2 regions of the Arthrobacter rhombi genome follow, and region 2 is predicted to be linked to the other one. Evidence: riboswitches for the same ligand, from Rfam matches in the RefSeq annotation. Region 2 holds a riboswitch; the other holds the start of a gene.

Region 1 (6,799 bases), on a different contig from region 2:
GCGGCGATCATGTCGTCATAGAGGTCCTGGCCATAGGTGTAGATCTTCGTATCCGAGTCCGAGACCCGGCCATCGAACGTACCGGGGCGGGGGAATCCCGTGCGTTTGGACCGTTGGCTGCGCTTGATGGCATCGAAGACCACCAGCCCGGCGATGACGGTGGCCTGAAGGGCCGCGAACGCCAGGACCAGTCGGGCGGTGGTCTTTTGCAGCGTTGCGGCAAGGGGCTTCGGGATCAATGAAGGCATATGCAGACACTATCTGCAGGGGCGGTGCCCATGCATTAATTCCCGGTGGCATCCTGGACCGCAGCACGACGGCGGAACCTGAGGTTCCGCCGTCGTGCTGGGTGATCCTGGGGGGTCAGTACTTGGAGGACTGGCCGCCGTCGATCGGGATGACTGCCGCGTTGATGAAGCCGGCGTTGCCGGAGAGCAGGAAGGCGACGGGCTGGCCGACTTCCTCGGGCTTGCCGAAGCGCTTCATCGGGTTGGGCTCCACGAACGCCTGGCCGGCCTCTTCCCAGTGCTCGGGGTCGATCTGCTTCAGCGAGCCCTCGACCATCGGGGTCATGATGGCGCCGGGGGCGATGGCGTTGATCTGGATGCCGTGCTGGCCGTACTCGATGGCCGAGTTACGGGTCAGGCCGACGACGCCGTGCTTGGCTGCTGCGTAGCCGGACTGGTTGCCCACGCCGCGGATGCCGCCGACGGAGGCGGTGTTCACGACGGCGCCGGAGCCCTGTTCGCGCATGACCTTCAGGACGTGCTTGAGGCCGATGATGGCGGAGGCTAGGTTGGTCCGTCCTGGCACCATGAAGACTTGAAGTGAGACTAGCGCTGTTTGAGATCGGGACCAGTCTGGCTCCGTAGCGGGAGAAGGGGGTCTCCGAAGGGAGCCTTGCCGGCCAGTGTGTGTTGGACAACGACTAGCTCACGGCCATGCACGGCAACAACGAGCCGATCCACGTGGCGGCGTTTAAACTGGGCGATGACTTCATGCACCAAGTGCTCGGGCAGTTCCGGGGCTGAGTCGCGTGCCGAAGAAGAATGAACGTTGTGTGTCAGGTTCCCCGGGGAGGACTAGTGGTTCGCAGTTCAAATTCGGAAGTCAAGGGGACCAAGACTCCGTTGCCATGGGCAAGGCTGCGTCGTAGACGTGCAGCCATTGGAACTGACGCTCAATTCAAATTACGGCCTGCATACCGCGAAAAGCGTAGGAATAGCAGCCGGATTCCAGCTCTCCACGGACTCGTCATTTCCTCCGGGAACTTTGAGGCAAACAATATTAGAGCGGAGAAACACAGGAGAAATGAGGAGGGAAGGCTAAGAGCGAGTACCCACATTCGCGTTGCTCCTCCACCAGCGATAACAAGGGTCAGCACCCCCGCCCCGAATCCGCACAGGATCGAGGCCAACTCCAGACTCGAGCGCAATTGACGAAAAATCAGCTTGGTGGATTCGGCCACTGCGTCTTGACGGGGTCGTTTGAAGTACCACGAAAAGAGGAGACAACATCCGGACACTGAGATCAGTAGTGCGGCGAGGATTTCGAGCAATGGCCAGCCCTTCTGGGACCTTGGATATTCAGGTGGGAACTGAGCAAACGGCTTGCGGGGGCATCCCGGATTGACTTCGGCACTCCCGCTGATAGTAGCGATCGTCGGTCAAGCAAAGAAATTCGTATTTGCTTTAAGCCGTGAAGGCGCTGCCGGAGCCCCTTGGCTGCGGTCCACTCGAGACATGAAGGAGGACGACGGCGATGCCTGTGCACCGCCGTCGTCCCCCTGTGTTGTCCGTGCCGGGAGCGGAAGCTACTTCTTGCCGACCTTCGAGAACAACGCGCGGGTGGCCGCACGGACCCCGGTGGTCAGCGTCGGCTGGGGAACGGGGCCGAAGAACGGGGAGTGGTTCGCCGGGGCCGGCCCCTCGGCCAGCCGTTCGGCCGGGAAACCGCCGAAGAACCAGAACACGCTGGGCACGCCGATCGCGTCGGCCAGTGCGCCGAAGTCCTCGCTGCCCATCACCGGGGTCCCGGCAATGACCTGGTCCCCGCCCAATTCGTCGCGGAACTCGGCGGCCAGCGCCCCGGCGGCGGCCGGGTCGTTGTAGAGCGGCGGGAAGTGGGAGATGTCCTCGATGACCGGCTCCGGCGCGCCGGAGGCGGAGGCCTCCCCGGCGATGATGCGCCGGATCGAGGTCAGGACCGTCTCGCGGACCTGGGGGTCGAACGTGCGCACGTTGAGGGTGAACACCGCCCGGTCGGGGATGACGTTCTCCTTCAGGCCGGCGTGGAAGGACCCGATGGTGACCACGGCTGCGGACTGCGGGGCCACCTGCCGGGAGACGATCGTCTGCAGCCGCACCACCATGGACGCCGCGAGCACGATCGGGTCGATGGAGTGCTCGGGCATCGAGCCGTGCGACCCCTGGCCCCTCACCGTGACCTTGAAGGAGTCGGCGGTGGTCATCGCCGCGCCGGGCATCAGCGTCACGGTGCCGGCCAACCCGCCCATGACGTGCTGGCCGAACATGATCTCCGGCTTCGGCGCCTGGTCCCACAGGCCGTCCTCGACCATGGCCTTCGCCCCGGCGGCCGTCTCCTCGCCCGGTTGGAGGACGAACACGATGGTCCCCGCCCATGCATCCGGTGCGCCGGCGTACAGTTCGGCGGTCTTCAGCGCCGTGGCCATGTGCGTGTCATGCCCGCACGCGTGCATGACCGGGACCTCGGTGCCGTCATCCAACGCGCCGGTTGCCGTGCTGGCGTAGTCCAGGCCGGTGTCCTCCAGCACGGGCAGCCCGTCGGTATCGGCCCGCAGTCCGACGACGGGGCCCTCGCCATTGCGCAGGATGCCCACGACGCCGGTGCCTCCGCAGCGGAACACCTCCAGTCCCAGCGTCTCGAGCCGCTGCGCCAGGTAGTCGGCGGTCCGGTGCTCCTGCATCGACAGTTCGGGGTTCGCGTGCAGGTGCTGGTAGGTCTCGACGAGTTCGGTTTCGGCGGCCTCGGTCATCCGCAGCGACTGCGGGACGGCGGTGCTCATGGGTAGTCCTTCCAATGTGGGGGTGGCTAGCGAAGCGGATGGGATCTAGTAGGTGGGGCCGGAGACGGTCTCGGCTGCTGCGTCGGGCTCGCGCCGGTTCACGGCGTCCGCCCCGTCATCCCCGAGGTCGGGGGTGGCCTGCCTGTCGCGCAGGAACCAGGCGAGCACCGCCGTCGAAATCACTGCCAGTGCGGTGGCGAAAGGCGCCAGCCCGGGGAGCAGCGGCATGAGGGCGAAATTGACGACGAGGGCCACGGCGACGGCGATGACCGCCGAGCGCGGCGCCTTCTGGCTGACGATGGCCTGGACCAGGACGGCGCCCATGACGGTCGGCAGGATGTACAGCTGGACGGTCTGGACGATGTCGTGGGGGATGATGCTGACCAGCCACGTGCCCAGCAGCCCCACGAACACGAACAGCGAAGCCAGGTGGACAGTGGCCGCCCCGCAGATCGCCGCGACGGCAGCCAGTTCGCCCTTGCGGGTGCCGGGTTTGGCGCCGATGGTCGACTGGGCGATCATCGCCGAGGGCAGCAGCTTGTTGGAGATGTTGCCGATCATGAACGCCTGGTACATCGAGGAGGCGCCGAGGATGGGGTAGTAGGTCAGTGGTTCGACGATCCAGATGACGCCGAAGACGGCGGCCAGGGCGGCGAACGCGCCGAGGATGCCGGAGACCTGGATGTCCAGGCCGGAGAAGAAGACGAGGTAGGCCGGGGCCGAGAGGGAGAAGACGAGGCCGGCGATCATGGTGATCCGACCCCACCGTGAGGTGGTCTTGTCGAACGTGGTCAGCGCCTGGTGCGCTTCGGTGGCAATGGGCATGATGTGCTCCTGGGGTTCCGGGGTGCTCTTAGAGGCGGGTGGCGACGTAGGTGATGGCCAGGCCGAGCATGATGGCAATGCCCAGCGCCCATTCCTTGATCCACGGTTTCCCGACCTTCCGGGCGATCACCAACAGCACTGACATGATCACGGCGGAGGAGAAGAACGCCACCACATGGATCCACGACTTGGGCAGTTCGGCGATCCCGAGGACGGAGAACGCTCCGACCATGGCGGCGCCGGGAACGACGAGCATGATGGCCGGGTTGACCTTGCGCAGGGCGGAGTCGCCCTTCTTCAGCAGCGGGGTGAGGATCAGCGTGGCGATCATCCACATGGCGCCGCCCAGGCTCATGGCCGCCAGGGCCAGTGCGAAGACCGCCTGCGTGTAGGTGGGGCCGCCGAGTTCCGCGCCTGCGGTGTTGGCGGCGATGGCCGCGGCTGCCGTCTCGTAGGACACCGATCCGATCAGGCCGATGCGCACCAGCACCGCGGGGGTGCCGAAGACGGTGAGCAGGGCGACGGCGACCATGACGACGGCGAGCGAGGGGCCCAGGGCCGAGATGGCGCCGGCCCGGAAGCTGGTCTTCAGTTCGGTCCCCGTCATGCCGATGGCGGGGGCGGCGATCCGGGCGGCCTTCAGGTAGATGACGCTCTGGATGATGATGACCAGGAAGACGCCGATCGCGCAGGCCCAGAGGACGGGCGAGTTGGCGACGGCGAGGATGTCCGTGGAGTTGTTTTCCGCGGCAGCGGGCAGGGCGGTGGGCAGGTTCATGGGTCAGCCGTTCATCGAAGGGTGCAATGCGGCACGGTGGGGGAACTGGGTATCCCGACGTGCCTGGGCCCGCTCTGTCCTGAACCTGAAAGTTGGACCGGCGCCTGCGGCGTCCGGCGTGCTTCGTCGGTGAGCCGCGGCTGCGGCTGCTCTCCAGAGTTTCCTCACGCGGCTGTACTTGGAACCTGAGAGATTGCGGGTGCTTGCCCCTTCGGTGCCCGGATGATGGTCGGGACTCTCCAGCCGCACGTGATCGGAAGGTATTCAGTTGACGCGGGCCGGGGGCCCGCGTCCTGCAAGAATGCCCGACGTGATCCGGATCACCAAAGGGTCCATGAAATGTGCTGTCACATTTCCGAACGATTGTTCGGTCAGTGAACTTCTACCGGGTGCGGTCCGCTACCTGCCCAGGAAATCCACCAATGCGGCGTTGAATTCGTCGGGATGGGACACATTCAACCCGTGGGGCCCACCCCGGATGACGCACAACTCGCTGTGGGGGATGGCGCGGTGGGTCCGGCGGCCGGATCCCTCGACCGGGACAATCGCGTCGCTGTCGCCGTGGACGATGAGCGTCGGGACGGTGACCTTCTCCAGGTCGTCCCGGAAGTCGGTGGTGGCGAAGGACTCCATGCAGGCCGCCGTCGCGTCCCGGTCGGCGGCGCGGGTCATAGCCAGGGTGGCCTGCAACTGTGCGTCGGTGACGAGGAGCTTGTCCCCAGCGGAGTAGAAGGTGCGCATGAATCCCCCGAGGAATGCCTCCCGATCGGCTTCCAGCTGCTTCTGCATGTCCTGCGCCGCGGTCTCCGTCAGCGGGCCCTCCGGGTTGGCGTCGGATTTCAAGAGGTAGGGCGGGACCGCGGCGGCGAGGACCACGGAGCGCAGCCGGTCCTCGCCATGGTGGGCGATATACCGGACCACTTCTCCGCCGCCCATGGAGAAGCCCACCAGCGTGGCGTCATGCAGGTCCAGGGCGTCGAGCAGCGCCGCGAGATCAGCGGCGAGGGCGTCGTAGTCGTAGCGGGCGGAGGGCTCGGAGGCGCCGAAGCCCCGTCGGTCGTATGTGATGACGCGGTGGCCCGCTGCCTGGAGGGGCTTGACCTGGTCGGCCCAGGATCCGAGGTGCAGCGGCCATCCGTGGATCAGGACGACAGGACGGCCGGCGCCGCCGGTGTCCTCGTAGTTCAGCGTGTTGCCATCGGCTCCGGTGGTTTGCGGCATGGGGATCGTTCCTTCGCGCGCGGGTGTGTGAGGGGGCAGTTCCAACGTAGGCGTGTTGTGGCGTCGGTGTACAGGGATGTTGTGGCGTCGCCGGGGATGGCAGGAACCCTGGCCCGCTCGTCTGGGACGCGGCGCGTCAGGATTGCAGCTGCTGGGCCCCGATCACGGCGAGAAGCTCGAGCTTCTCGGCGTTTTCCGCGCCGGGACCTGCGGTGAAGACCAGCAGCGCCTGGTGCTGGTCGACGTCGAACAGGGTTTGGCAGTAAAGCTCCAGGTCACCGACCTCCGGGTGCTGGAACCGCTTGAGCTGGGTGTGCTTGTGGCTGACCTGGTGGTGGGCCCACTCGGTGGCGAACTCGTCGCTGCGGGCGCGCAGCTGCTCGACGAGTTGGGAGGTCCGCGAGCCATGTCCCTCGCGGGCGTAGGCGGTGCGCAACGTTGCCACGAACTCGACCTGTCGCTGGGCGTGGTCCGCGGCGGGATAGATGTTGCGGGACGGGGGATCGATGAACCAGCGCCACACGGCGGAACGGGAAAACTTGCCGTCCATCGGCGGCTCGGCTCCGAAGAGCGCGGTCGCCGGCGGCGTTTGCAGCAGTGTCTCGCCCACGGAGTTGATGACCCGGGCCGGGGTGTCCTGGAGACGGTCCATGATCCGCATCAACCCGGCGTCGACGTGTTCCGCCCTGCCCGGGTGGCGTGGGGCCGGGTGCCCGCCGAGGACGAACAGGTGGTCCCGTTCGTCCAGGGAGAGGCGCAGCCCGCGGGCTATGGAGGCCAGCATCGGCACGGAGGGTTGCGGTCCCCGCTCCTGTTCCAGCCGGGCGTAGTAGTCGGTGGACATCCCGCACAACACCGCGACCTCCTCGCGGCGCAAGCCGTCGGTGCGCCGGCGGGGCCCACGGGGCAGCCCGACGTCCTCGGGCTGC
Region 2 (6,799 bases):
GGTGAAGTTCGCGCCCAGCTTCTCGTGTTCGCCGTGCAGGGGCGTCTGCTGCGGCGTGGTGGTGGTTTCGGTGCTCACGGGGAGTCTGCCTTTCGTCGGGTTCCGGGGATCCGGGTTAGTTCTCGAATGCCTCGGGAGGCGGGCAGGAGCAGATCAGGTTCCGGTCGCCGCCGGCCCCGTCGATCCGCCCCACCGGCGGGAAGTACTTGTCCTGGCGCAGACCCGGCACCGGGAAGGCGCCCTGTTCGCGGGTGTACTTGCGGTCCCACTCACTGGCCACGACCGCTGCAGCGGAGTGCGGGGCCAGACGCAGCGGGGATTCCTCGGCGGTGAAGTCCCCGGCGAGGACCTGGTCCATTTCCTTCTTGACGGCGATCATGGCCTCGATGAAGCGCTCGATCTCGGCCAGGTCCTCCGACTCGGTCGGTTCGACCATCAGCGTCCCGGCGACCGGGAAGGCCAGGGTCGGGGCGTGGAAGCCGTAGTCGATAAGCCGCTTGGCGACGTCCTCGGCGGTGATGCCGGTCTTGGCGGTGGCATCGCGCAGGTCCAGGATGCACTCGTGGGCGACCAGGCCCCGGTTGCCGGTGTAGAGCACGGGGAAGTACTCGTTGAGGCGGGAGGCGACGTAGTTCGCGGTCAGCAGCGCGTTCTTGGTCGCGTTGGTCAGTCCCTCGGCGCCCATCATGGCCACGTAGGCCCAGGAGATCGGCAGCACGCCGGCCGAACCGTAGGTGGTGGCCGCAACGGCGGTGCCGGTGCGATCGGTGGCGTCGCCGGCGGGTGCGCCGGGCAGGAACGGCACCAGGTGCTCGGCCACGGCGACCGGGCCGACGCCGGGTCCGCCGCCGCCGTGCGGGATGCAGAAGGTCTTGTGCAGGTTCAGGTGGGACACGTCGCCGCCGAACTTGCCGGGCTGGCCCAGGCCCACCAGGGCGTTCATGTTGGCGCCGTCGATGTAGACCTGGCCGCCGGCCGCGTGGACCTTGTCGCAGACCTCGCGCACGTCGGCGTCGTAGACACCGTGGGTGGAGGGGTAGGTGATCATGATCGCTGCCAGTGAATCGTGGTGGGCCTCGATCTTCGCGTCCAGGTCCGCGGCGTCGATGGTGCCGTTCGGGGCGGTCTTGACCACCACGATCTTCAGGCCGGCGAGCACCGCCGAGGCGGCGTTGGTGCCGTGGGCGGAGGCCGGGATCAGGCAGACGGTGCGGGCATCGTCGCCGTTGGCGACGTGGAACTGGCGGATGGCCAGCAGCCCTGCATATTCGCCCTGCGAACCGGCATTGGGCTGGATGGAGACGCCCGCGTAGCCGGTGATGGTGCTGAGCCGGTTCTCCAGATCGGTGATCAGCTGGCGCCAGCCCTGGGTCTGGTGCGCCGGGGCGTAGGGGTGGATGGAGGCGAACTCCGGCCACGACATCGATTCCATTTCGGCAGTGGCGTTGAGCTTCATGGTGCACGAACCCAGCGGGATCATGGTGCGGTCCAGTGCCAGGTCGCGGTCCGAGAGCTTGCGCAGGTAGCGCAGCATCTGGGTTTCGGAGCGGACCGAGTGGAAGATCGGGTGGGTCATGAATTCGCTCGAACGCACGACGGCGGAGGGCAGCGTCTGCGCTGCCCCGGCTTCCGCGCGCTCCACGGCGGTCGCCGCGTCGGCGATGCCGAAGGCCTCGGCGATCGCGACCAGGTGCTCCGTCGTGGTGGTCTCGTCGGTGGAGATGCCCACGGTGTCGGCGTCGACGCGGCGCAGGTTGATTCCGCGTTCCTCGGCTGCGGTGACGATTCCCTGCGCCTGGCCGGCGGCCTGGACCGTGAGGGTGTCGAAGAACGATTCGGACGCGAGTGTGAAGCCGGCGTCGGCCAGGACGGTGGCCAGCGTGCTGGCGCGCAGGTGGGCGCGGCGGGCGATCGCCGTCAGGCCCTCGGGGCCGTGGTAGACGCCGTACATCGAAGCGGTGATGGCCAGCAGTGCCTGGGCGGTGCAGATGTTCGAGGTGGCCTTCTCGCGGCGGATGTGCTGCTCGCGGGTCTGCAGTGCCAGGCGGTAGGCGGGCAGGCCGGCGTCGTCCTTGGAGACCCCGACCAGGCGGCCGGGCAGCGAGCGCTCCAGGCCCTTGCGCACCGACATGTAGGCGGCGTGCGGGCCACCGAAGAACAGCGGGACGCCCAGGCGCTGGGTGTTGCCGACGGCGATGTCGGCGCCCTGCTCGCCCGGGGGGACGATGAGGGTCAGCGAGAGGATGTCGGCGGCGACGGTGACCATGGCGCCGCGTTCCTTGGCTGCGGCGATGACCGCTGCCTGGTCGACCACGCGACCGGAGTTGCCCGGCTGCTGCAGCACGATGCCGGAGATCTCCCCCTCGGGCAGGCCGGCCGAGAGGTCGGCGATCTCGAGTTCGAAGCCCAGTGCCCGGGCACGGCCCTGCACGACGGCGATGGTCTGCGGGAAGAGGTCGGCGTCCAGCACGGTCTTGGCGTCGGCCTTGGACTTGTTGGCGCGGCGCATCAGCAGCACTGCCTCGGCAACGGCGGAGGCCTCGTCCAGCAACGAGGCATTGGCGATCGGCAGCCCGGTCAGATCCGAGACCATGGTCTGGAAGTTCAGCAGTGCCTCGAGGCGGCCCTGGGAGATCTCCGGCTGGTACGGGGTGTAGGCCGTGTACCAGGCCGGGTCCTCCAGGACGTTGCGCAGGATGACCGGCGGGGTGAACGTGTCGTAGAAGCCCTGGCCGATCATCTGCGTCTTCATGATGTTCTTCGCGGCGATGGCGCGCAGGTCGGACAGGACCTCGGCCTCGGAGCGGGCGGCGGGCAGGTCCAGCGGGGCCGACTGGCGGATGTCGGCGGGGACCGCCGTGTCGACGAGGTCATCGAGGGTCGCGTAGCCGAGGTGCTTGAGCATCGTCGCGGTGGCGTCACCGCGGGGTCCGATGTGGCGGTCGGCGAACGCAAGCTCGCCGACGGGGCTGGTGGTGGGACGGGCCGTGGTCTCGGTCATCAGGGGAACTCCAAGTGTGGTCGGTGTGCAGTGCACGCCGAATGAGCTTCGGTTCCTCCCCGACTCTGTATTGGACCTGAGAGATTCCGCCGTGCCCGGTGTCCCGGACGTGGCTTGCACCGTCGGTGAGCAGGCCCCGCGGGGTGCTGCTTCTTTCCAGAGTTGCCTCAGCGCGGCGGTACGGATGCCTGAGAGATTCCCGGGGAGGGTATTGCTCCTACGGCGCCCGCCAGTGGTTCTGAACGGGACTCTCCCGCCGCATGTCATTGGCGTGTGTCCTCGCGGACACGTCTCCATGATACGGCGAGATCCACGCCACAGACAAGCTGCGGTGGCGAACCCGCCGGTTTTGTAACCATGCATGAGGGTGCAAAAATATGAGCCGACCCCTTCCACCACCGGCCGTTGCCGCAATCCGGCAACCACCACCTGACCCGGGCCCCTCGAGCCCGTTGAGGACGCGCCATGCAGGCTTCCGCCAACCACCCGGCCCCGGCCTCCCGGCCCCGCCTCCCGCTGGGACGGCAGTTGCTGCTGCGCAAGGACGTCGAGGCACTCAGCGCCGAGGCCGGACACGGCTCAGGCAGCGGCACCATGCGCCGCACGCTGGGCGTGCTGCAACTGACGATGATCAGCGTCGGCGCCACCCTGGGAACCGGCATCTTCGTGGTCCTGGGCTCCTCCGTGCCGTTGGCAGGTCCCGCCGTCTGGATCTCCTTCACCATCGCCGGGATCGCCGCCCTGCTGGCGGCGCTGTCCTATGCGGAAATGGCAGGTGCAGTGCCCGTTTCGGGGTCCAGCTACTCCTACACGTACGCGACCATGGGCGAGGGCCTGGCCTGGATCTGCGGCTGGTGCCTGATCCTCGAATACGGGGTGTCCGTGGCGGCCATTGCCGTGGGTGCCGGCGAATACGTCAACGAGCTGGCCTCGACCTTCAACGTCGAGTTGCCCGCCGCCCTGACCAACCCGCCGGGGGCCGACGGCGGCGTGTTCAACATCCCCGCCGTGGTCGTGGTGGTGCTGGCCATGGTCCTGCTGATGCGCGGCGCCAAGGAGTCCGCCACGGTGAACACCGTGCTGGTGTTCCTGAAGATCGCCGTGCTCATCTTCTTCGTCGTGATCGCTTTCAGTGCGTTCAACACCGGCAACTTCGCCCCGCTGCTGCCCATGGGCACCGCGGGCGTCTCGGCAGCTGCCTCGCGCCTGTTCTTCTCCTACATCGGCTTCGACGCCGCTTCCACCGCCGGCGAGGAGGCGGTGAACCCGCAGCGCGACCTCCCCCGGGCCATCATCGCCTCGATGATCATCGTCACCGTGCTCTACATCCTGGTCGCCGTCGCCGCGGTGGGAGCGAAGGACTGGCAGTGGTTCGTCGGCAAGGAGGCCGCCCTGGTGCAGGTCCTGGAGGAGATCACCGGGCAACCCTGGGTCGCACTGGTCTTCGCCGTCGGCGCGGTGGTGGCCATCATCAGCATCGTCATCACCGTCCTGTACGGGCAGACCCGCGTGCTGGTGGCCATGTCGCGCGACGGCATGGTCCCGCGGGTGTTCGGCAAGCTGAACCCGCGCACCGGCACCCCGGTGCTGAACACGCTGATCACCGGAGGCACCATCGCCCTCACCGCGGGGGTGGTTCCGCTGGGCCAGCTGGCAGACGCCACCAGCATCGGCACGCTCTTCGCGTTCAGCCTGGTCAGCCTCTCGGTCATCTACCTGCGCCGGAACCGCCCGGATCTGCCGCGCACGTTCCGCGTACCGTTCTACCCGGTGACCCCGATCCTGGCCGTCGCCGGCTGCGTGTTCCTGATGGTCAACCTGGGCGGCATCACCTGGGTCGTGTTCGGACTCTGGATGGTGCTCGGCGCGGGTGTCTACCTCGCCTACGGCCGGCGGCGCTCCACGGTCGCTTCGAGGCACGACGTCGGAGCCACCTCCCGCTCCTAGCCCAGGGCCCCGCTGCTCCCGAGCCAGGTCCCGATGAGGAACGTGGCGCCCAGAGCCAGCACGCCGCCGATGACCACACGCACGATCGGTCGCGCCATCGGCGCCCGCCCCAGGTAGGCGCCCAGGCCTCCGGTGACCGCCAATGCCACCAGGACCGCGGCGAAGGTCACGGGGATCTTCAACGCCGCGGGCAGCAGCACCGCGGTGAGGAAGGGCAGCAACGCCCCGACGGTGAAGGAGACCGCTGAGGCCGCCGCGGCATTCCACGGGCTGACGACCTCGTCGGGGTCGATGTTCAGTTCGGCGTCCAGATGCGCGGCGAGCGCGTCGTGGGCCGTCAGCTCCCGGGCGACCGTCGCGGCGGTTTCGGCGCTGAGTCCGCGCCGTTCATACAGGTAGGTGAGTTCGGAGAGCTCCTCGTCCGGCATCTCCTCGAGTTCGCGGCGCTCCTGGGCGATCAGCGCCTTCTGCGAGTCGGCCGAGCTGGAGACCGAAACGTACTCGCCCAGCGCCATGGAGACCGCACCGCCGATCAAGGCCGCGGCACCGGCGGTCAGAATGGGGCCGGTGGCGGTCGTTGCCCCGGCGACGCCGACCACGACAGCCGCCGTGGAGACGATCCCGTCGTTGGCGCCCAGCACCCCGGCACGCAGCCAGTTCAGGCGTTCGGCCAGTCCGGCGGATTCGTGCGGTTCATCCGCATGGGGTGCGGGTTCCGGCAGGCTGCTCATGCGACCTAGTCAACCACCATTGGAGTCCGGCGAGCCAGCGCTAGGCTGACGGCATGACTTTTGCCAATGTGGGAACCCTCGGAGCCGCCCCCGGAAAACGCGACGAACTGGTCGCCCACCTGACCCGGCGCAGCGACGTCCTGGCCGGACTGGGGTGCATCGCCTACGAGGTCGGGGTCAACGCCGAGAATCCGGACACGGTCTACGTCCTTGAACTCTGGGACAACGAGGCGGCGCACCAGGAATCGCTGGCGCTGCCCGAGGTCCAGGCGGCGATCGCCGCCGCCCGGCCCCTGCTCTCCGGCGAATTCGGCGGCCTGCGGTTCGACGTCATCGGTTCCCCGCTGCGCGACTGACTGGCCCGCTGCCGCCCCGCAGAAGCGGCTACAGCCGGACGTAGTCGGGGTAGCGGGCGCTCAGCGAATCGCCGGATGAGGTGCCGGTCAACCGCCGCTTGACCCACGGCACCACGTGCTCGCGCGCCCAGCGCGCGTCCTGCTGCATCCTGGCCAGCCGGGACTGCGTCGCCACGGTCTCGAGTTCCGGGGTCTCGATCGCGTCGGTGGACTCCAGCAGGTTCAAGACCTTCTTGGCCATCAGCGTGTGGCCCGGCGTCCCCATGTGCAGACGGTCCTGGGCCCAGTAGCGCAGGTCGCTGAATTCCCGCCACCGCCAGTAGTCGGCCACCACGGCTCCGTGGTTGTCTGCCGTCTCACGCACCCATTCGTTGTAGATGGCCGTGCGGCCGCGGGTCTTGCCGAACACCGCCGAGTCCGAGGAATCAAAGCCGGTGAACACCACCACGGCTGCACCTGAGGCGCGCAGCCGGGCCACCATGTCGTCGTATCCCGCCATGAGGGCGTCGATGTCCACGCGCGGACGCAGGATGTCGTTGCCGCCGGCGTAGAGCGTGACCAGGGTGGGCTGCAGCACCAGCGCCGCATCGAGTTGCTCGTCGATGACCTGGCGGATCTTCTTGCCGCGGATCGCCAGGTTCGCGTACCCCCACGCCGGGTCGGCGGTGCACAGCTGTTCGGCCACGCGGTCCGCCCACCCCCGCACCCCGTTGGGCCGGGTCGGGTCGTCATCTCCCATGCCTTCAGTGAACGAATCCCCCAGG

What was found. A riboswitch is a leader RNA that binds a small molecule or an ion and turns the genes downstream of it on or off. The one in region 2 is predicted to bind glycine.
Region 1: it holds a riboswitch for glycine, as region 2 does, so the genes downstream of both, ABD088_RS15140 (DUF5058 family protein) here and gcvP (aminomethyl-transferring glycine dehydrogenase) in region 2, are expected to answer to the same signal.

What each region holds. Positions count from the first base shown of each region.
Region 1 covers NZ_BAAAIV010000019.1:204,988-211,786, forward strand. The annotation lists gene ABD088_RS15120 (phospholipase D-like domain-containing protein) at 1-248, opposite strand, end outside; gene ABD088_RS15125 (SDR family oxidoreductase) at 364-816, opposite strand; gene ABD088_RS15130 (amidohydrolase) at 1,814-3,046, opposite strand; gene ABD088_RS15135 (hypothetical protein) at 3,092-3,871, opposite strand; gene ABD088_RS15140 (DUF5058 family protein) at 3,900-4,649, opposite strand; glycine riboswitch at 4,722-4,808, opposite strand; glycine riboswitch at 4,812-4,902, opposite strand; gene ABD088_RS15145 (alpha/beta fold hydrolase) at 5,049-5,870, opposite strand; gene ABD088_RS15150 (helix-turn-helix transcriptional regulator) at 6,007-6,799, opposite strand, start outside.
Region 2 covers NZ_BAAAIV010000010.1:241,699-248,497, reverse strand. The annotation lists gene gcvT (glycine cleavage system aminomethyltransferase GcvT) at 1-78, opposite strand, end outside; gene gcvP (aminomethyl-transferring glycine dehydrogenase) at 116-3,001, opposite strand; glycine riboswitch at 3,168-3,267, opposite strand; gene ABD088_RS09275 (amino acid permease) at 3,467-4,948, shown strand; gene ABD088_RS09270 (VIT1/CCC1 transporter family protein) at 4,945-5,679, opposite strand; gene ABD088_RS09265 (putative quinol monooxygenase) at 5,733-6,035, shown strand; gene ABD088_RS09260 (SGNH/GDSL hydrolase family protein) at 6,064-6,799, opposite strand, start outside.